Regions from separate parts of the Croceicoccus sp. genome, predicted to be linked through region 1. Evidence: riboswitches for the same ligand, from Rfam matches in the RefSeq annotation. Region 1 holds a riboswitch; the other holds the start of a gene.

Region 1 (3,416 bases):
CCGACATGCAGCCACCAGTAAGTCGCGGTTAACGTGACCCCGGAGAATTGAATGCGTCCTCCCAGTTCCTTGCCGATGCCGCGAACCAGAACGGGAACAGGCGTGTCCCTGTTGACCGCACCCCGAACATCGTTGGAATGGAATCCACGGCCCCAGTTGGCGTAGAGTTCAAGATGCGGCGTAACCTGATAGGCGATTGACGCCTTGGGAGAGAGAATCGACGCTGAGCCACTGCCTTCGCCCAGCGACGCCGCAACAGAATCTCGTGCACGCACGGAATAGTGATAATAGTCCCCGCGAAGACCACCTGTCACACGCAGTCCCGCCAAGGGTTTCCAAGCGACTTCGCCGTAGAGCGCGGAAGACAATTCCCCGACCCGATAGTGCCCGAGAGATTCAAGAAATGCGCGGGCAGCCGTTCGATCGACACCAACATTCCCGACGGCGTCGTATCTGTTTTCGGTGCCAAGGCTCACAGCCAGACTGTCAGCGATTTCCCAATGTTTTTGTGCGGACAGCCCGAGGACCCAACGCCGGTCGAACTGCTTGATCTGCGCGCTTGTGCCATCCGGATCGGTGTAAGTGGGGTTCGAGAACATCGACCAGTCGTAAAACTGGGCATAGACATTGGCGCGCCATGTCGGTTGCTTGACCGCGATGTTAGCCACCAGGCGCGTCGTCTCACCCCGCGCGGAAGGATCTGGAGAGCAGAACACATCCGCACACAACGCCGTGCCGATAATGCGCTCGGGGATTTGCTCGGTTGGGTGCCATGTCGCCCGGTAGGCATGGAGAGATGCCTCCAATGTGCCCGCACCGGTCGGCATGCTATATTTCGCGAACCCCGAGTAATGGCGCAGACGTTCAGGTTCCTGCCACGGTCCGTCATAGGCCTTGGCCTGGGCGACAAGCGTGAGGTCTCCGCCGCCCAGGTCGTGCAATGTTCCACCCGCAGCGACGCGGCGCCAACCATATGAACCAGTCTCGGCCGATGCCCATGGCCGGTCATAACCCTTGATGGTCGTCATATAGGCTGCTCCCGCCAGAGCGAAATCACCGCCATCGGCGCGGTAGGGCCCTTTACGAAAATCCTCCCGGCCCACGATCTCCGGAATGAGGCCGTTGAGGTCGAGATAGCCATGACCATGTCCGTGGGTACGAAAGTTCATCTGCACATCATCGATATAGGTACTGAAGTCAGACCCATGGTCGAGGTTGAAACCGCGCAGGAAATACTGGTTGGCTTTGCCGCTCCCAGAATGCTGGGCTGCAACCAGCCCGGGCACCGCTTCCAGCAGTTCGGCCACGCGGAGAAGAGGCCGCACGAGGAGATCGGCCCCTCCGACGCTTCCTTCGCTCGCTGATTTGGCAGTGCCGATCATGGCCTCACCGCGACCGAAAACCACAATGTCGTTACCCGCCACGACTGCATCCGCGCTTGTTTGCGATGCCTTTTCAGAGGTTTCGGCAAATGCCGGTTTTCCGATACAGATCAGCGCAAGGGCGCTGCTGGTAGTAATGGTCTTGATCACTAAATAGTCCCCCGGCGTCTTGCGACGTGGCCGGGGCAAACCCGCGCGAACGGGCGACACGCGCGGCGGCCGGACGCCATGGGCGGCCGACGCACGTCTCCGATGCGGCCCCAGCCGCTCGTTCGTCGCTCAGACGGAGTTCACCGTGCCGCAGCCATCCTCTGGACCAAGGCAAGAGCGACCAGACGCCGGCAGGTCTCCTGGCTCACGGGTCACAGCTTGATGCACGCCTTCCCAGACCTCGCATGATTTAGCGTCCGGCCCAGTGGCTGCCCCTTCCAAGAGGAGCGATGTACATCGCGCTATCCGCTTACAGTTGCAGAGACAGCCGCGGATTTGGAAGCAAGCTTCCGCACCGCATTCCCGATTAAGCCCCTTTCGGGGGCACCGGCGCGATCAATGAAAGGCGGACTAGTCTGCCCGTCGATACCTCACCTAACTGAAGTGATCGGAAAAGCCAATAACGCTTGGAGCAGGGATTGAATCAACGATTACTGCATCCCGCGCCACCATTGCCATTGGCACGGCCAGAGCGCACCAACCGCGCGCACTCGATTTGAATGGCGGGTTTTCACTGAACCTATCGTTGGCCATCGGACTCCTGTACGACCGGAAGTGGTCGACAACTGAAGCCTCAAGCGCGGACGGCAGGACGGCGAGAGTCGCCAACAAGGCTGTCGTTCTAAAGATCCATCTGTATCATCGACGGGACCGCGCACCCCAACACGGATAACAGCCTCGATTAGGCTATGTCCTTTCGACGTGGTATTGGAGTGGATCACCTGACCACAAATCCAGGCGTCCTGTGACTGTGGGATGATCGTGCCCGCGCCTGATGCGCGAGGCGAGCAACGATGACAACCCGATCGCCGGTCCGGAGAAACTCCTGATGCAGATCACGCTCCCGGTGCGGACGCTGGACGAAGCGAATCTGCTCGCGCAGGCGATCGTCAACACCATCCCCGAGCCGTTCCTAGTGCTAGATGTCGATCTGCGCGTTCTCGAAGCCAGCCGCTCGTTCTATGAGGTGTTCAAAGTCGAGCCTTCTGAAACCCAAGGAAGGATGCTTTATGCGCTGGGCCACGGGCAGTGGGACATTCCCGCGCTGCGGCTGCTGCTCGAAACTATCCTGCCCGAACGCGTGGAGATGGATGGCTTTGAGGTCGAGCATGATTTTCCCGAAATCGGCAGACGAGTAATGCTGCTCAATGCGCGCAAGGTACTATATGAAGAGAGCGATACGATGGCGATCCTGCTGGCGTTTCGTGATGTGACGGAACGGCGCGCTGCCGAGCGCGACAAGGATGCACTCCTCGCGCGCTCGGAAGAATTACGGCGCCAGAACGACGTGCTGCTGCAGGAGATGAAGCACCGCGTCGCCAACAGCCTGCAAATCATCGCGAGCATCCTGCTACTCAAGGCACGATCAGTGAATTCGGATGAGACCAGCTTTCACCTGCGGGACGCGCATCAGCGGGTCATGTCGGTCGCTGCAGTGCAGCGCTATCTCGACATGACCGACGGCGTCGATCAGATCGAAGTCGGCAATTACCTTATGAAACTGTGTGCAGGGTTGGGTTCATCAATGATCAGCGCCGACCAGCCAGTCGAGATTAAGGTCTCATCGGACGACTGCATGATCCCATCGTCGGACGCCGTGAGTATAGGCCTTGTCGTCACCGAACTGGTTATCAATGCGATCAAATACGCATTTCCGAATGCCGACAGCCACAACCAGATCACTGTCTGCTACCATATCGTAGATGGGTTGTGGACGCTGGCCGTGACCGATAATGGTGTGGGCCGACAAGATGCCGGGATGCCCAAAGCTGGCGGCGGCCTCGGCACGAACATCGTTGCCGCGCTCGCCAGCAGCCTGAACGC
Region 2 (3,416 bases), on a different contig from region 1:
CACGGCATTGCCGCGATCGTCGAAGCTGTCGCCGACGAGCCGCACGTCCGTTCCCAGCATCAGCCCTACCGGCGAGGCCCAGTCGATCATTGCCGTCAGGGCATTGTCGGGTCGGCGATTGAGATCGTTGCCCTCAAAGCTGCCGCCGCTCGTCCGGTCCTCGGTATCGAGCAGGGAGTAGACGAGACCAAGGCGCAGGTTTTCGTCGGGACGCGCACCTAGTTCGATTTCGACACCCTGCGCGCGCGCCTTGCCGACATTATAATAGACATTTTCGGCGAGATCGAAGTCGATCAGGTTCGTGCTGTCCCGCCGGAACAGGGACAGCGCGGCGAAGAAGGGGCCGTCGCGGCTGCCCTTCTCGATTCCCACGTCATATCCCTCGCTCCGCTCTGGAGAGAGATCGACGTCCCCGTAGAACGAATAGAGCTGATAGAGCGTCGGCGTCTTGAAGCCTTCGCCATAGGACGCGCGGAGACGCAGACCCGACCCGAGAGCGAGCGCGCCATTTGCGCCGAACGTCCACTCGCCGCCAAACAGCTGGTGGTCGTCATATCGAGCACCTGCCGCAAGCGTCACAGCAGACTGCGTCCACGAGAGTTGGCCGTGCCCGCTGGTCAGCGTGGTCGAGCGGTCGCTGCCGGAGTCCTCGAATTCGTACCATTCGCGCGCGGCGCCGAAATCGACACCCAGCGATTCCGTGAAGTCGAGCCGGCCGAACAATTCGGCACGCTCCAGCCCGCCCTTGGTCTCATAGGGGAAATCGCCATAGCTCTCGCCCGTGTAGAGCCGCGTCGTGTCCGAGATGGCATAGCCGCCCCGCAGGTTCAGACTGTCGCCATTGTATTCGGCGCCGATGCGTCCCGAATATTCCTCGGTATCCTGCAGATCGTCAGTGTCGGCGAAGGCATAGAACGGAGCGGGGTAGCCGTCCTGCTCCAGCCGCCCATCGGCGTATCGACCGTTCGCAGTCAGCGACAGACTGTCGTTCAGCCAGAAACGACCGCGCCCCGCCAGTTGCCATTGCCTGAAACCGTCATCCTCATCGCCAGTGCTGGCGGCGCTGAAGCCATCGGTGTCGTAATAGCTCCCGGTCAGCCCTGCCTCCAAACGATCCGTCACGACGCCGCCCGAAAGCGTCGCATAGCCGGTGTCGAATGCGCCATATTCCGCGCTGGCCGAAAGCCCGTCGACCTGCCGCGTGGTGAGGTTCATCACCCCGCCCATCGCGTCCGATCCCCAGATGACGGAATTGGGTCCGCGAAGGAGTTCGATGCGCTCGACACTGCCTGCGAGAATATTGGCGAAATCGAACCCGCCGCCGGGCGCGGCGACGTCGTTCACCTTCACCCCGTCGATCAGCACCAGCAATTGTTCTGAAGCCGCTCCGCGAACGCGGACGCCCGTGAACGATCCCGAAGGACCGTTCCGGCTGATCGTGACGCCGGGGAGACGGCGCAGGACCCTGGCCAGATCGGCCCCCTGCACGGCCTGGATTTCAGGCAGTTCGATGATGGATACAGGCTGTCCGGTATCCTCGACCGACAATTCGAGGCCGGTCGCGGTCACCGTAATCGGCTCAGCGCGCTCGTTCAACATGACGATTTGGTCCGTATCCTGCGCGGCGGCCGGAGACGCGATGGCAAGTGCGGATGTGGCAAGGCAAAAAATTCGACGCATAAATCCTCCAACAAGAACGAATGCCGTTCCTGTCGGAAGACGCGGCGCGCGCGACTATCCGATGCCTTCGGTACACCCCGCCCGACGGCTCGAACGACCGTTACAGGCAGGTCTCCTGACTTCCGGGTCAGCGTGTCTCGCCGGCCTTCCCGATCCCTTGCAGGATCAGTGGCATGAATGGCGAACACTCACCGGTTACAGTTGCGGGGGCAGCGCCGGGATTGCCGGACCGCACGCGTTTGACGCACGGGACAGCGCACCGATCTTCCCTCTTAGGACCAGCCGCGCGAAACATTGCACGGCGGGTCAACCCATAACGATGGCGCGGCTGATAGCCACGCGATCAAGAGTTTGGCAAGCGGAACCTTCATCGACGGCGCGATCTTGCAAGCCCAATTGCTATTGCGAACTCTTATCAAAGATAATCCCGCGACACCCTTTTTTGCCGGTTGCAATCACCTATCTCGGGGCCTACGGCACTTGCCCGACAGAGCGTCCACATAGTGACGAGAGCGGACGCGCCCACGGGAAAGAAGAAGAGGAAGAGAGTCGATGGCACGCAAGAAGATCGCCCTTATCGGTTCGGGCATGATCGGCGGCACGCTCGCCCATCTGGCCGCGAAGAAGGAAATGGGCGACATCGTCCTTTTCGACATTGCCGAGGGCATGCCGCAGGGCAAGGCGCTCGACCTGTCGCAGTGCGGACCCATCGAAGGCTTTGACGCCAGGATCACCGGCACCAATGATTACGCCGACATCGCCGGCGCCGACGTGATCATCGTCACCGCAGGCGTTCCGCGCAAGCCGGGCATGAGCCGCGACGATCTTCTTGGCATCAACCTTAAGGTCATGAAGTCGGTCGGCGAAGGCATCAAGGCCAACGCTCCCGACGCTTTCGTGATCTGCATCACCAACCCTCTTGACGCGATGGTGTGGGCGCTGCGCGAATTCTCGGGCCTGCCGCACAACAAGGTCGTCGGCATGGCCGGCGTGCTGGATTCGGCCCGCTTCGCCACCTTCCTGGCATGGGAGTTCGAGGTGTCGGTCAAGGACGTGAACGCCTTCGTGCTGGGCGGCCACGGCGACACCATGGTCCCGGTGCTGTCCTATTCCACCATCAGCGGCATCCCCGTGGGCGACATGGCCAAGATCAAGGGCGTCGACGCTAGCCGTCTGGACGAGATCGTGCAGCGCACCCGCTCGGGCGGCGGCGAGATCGTCGGCCTGCTCAAGACCGGTTCGGCCTATTACGCACCTGCCACCAGCGCCATCGCCATGGCCGAGGCCTATCTGGGCGATCAGAAGCGCATCCTGCCTTGCGCCGCGCATCTGACTGGCGAATATGGCGTTGACGGTCTGTATGTCGGCGTGCCCGCCGTGATCGGTGCCGATGGCATCGAAAAGGTGGTCGAGATCGAGTTGAGCGACGAGGAGAAGGGCAACCTTCAGGTCTCGGTCGACGCGGTCAAGGAACTGCTGGAAGCCTGCAAGGGCATCGACGGCGACCTCGCCTGAAACTCATTCCGGGCGACCTGCATGTCGCCCGCCCCTCCCGACAAGGAGAGCGTTTAATGTCCATTCTCGTCGACAAGAATACCAAGGTCATCACCCAGGGCATGACCGGATCGACCGGCACGTTCCACACCGAACAGGCGCTGGCCTATGGCACGCAGATGGTCGCGGGCGTAACCCCCGGCAAGGGCGGCACCACCCACATCGGCCTGCCGAACTATAAC

What was found. Region 1 has a riboswitch for cobalamin ahead of AC4FIJ_RS13760 (TonB-dependent receptor). Riboswitches for the same ligand answer to the same signal wherever they lie in the genome.
Region 2: another riboswitch for cobalamin. It lies ahead of AC4FIJ_RS05175 (TonB-dependent receptor plug domain-containing protein); the one in region 1 lies ahead of AC4FIJ_RS13760 (TonB-dependent receptor).

What each region holds. Positions count from the first base shown of each region.
Region 1 covers NZ_CFETID010000028.1:8,633-12,048, reverse strand. Annotated here, with positions in the region: gene AC4FIJ_RS13760 (TonB-dependent receptor) at 1-1,532, opposite strand, end outside; cobalamin riboswitch at 1,706-1,939, opposite strand; gene AC4FIJ_RS13755 (sensor histidine kinase) at 2,368-3,416, shown strand, end outside.
Region 2 covers NZ_CFETID010000006.1:27,817-31,232, forward strand. Annotated here, with positions in the region: gene AC4FIJ_RS05175 (TonB-dependent receptor plug domain-containing protein) at 1-1,599, opposite strand, end outside; cobalamin riboswitch at 1,769-2,010, opposite strand; gene mdh (malate dehydrogenase) at 2,233-3,195, shown strand; gene sucD (succinate--CoA ligase subunit alpha) at 3,252-3,416, shown strand, end outside.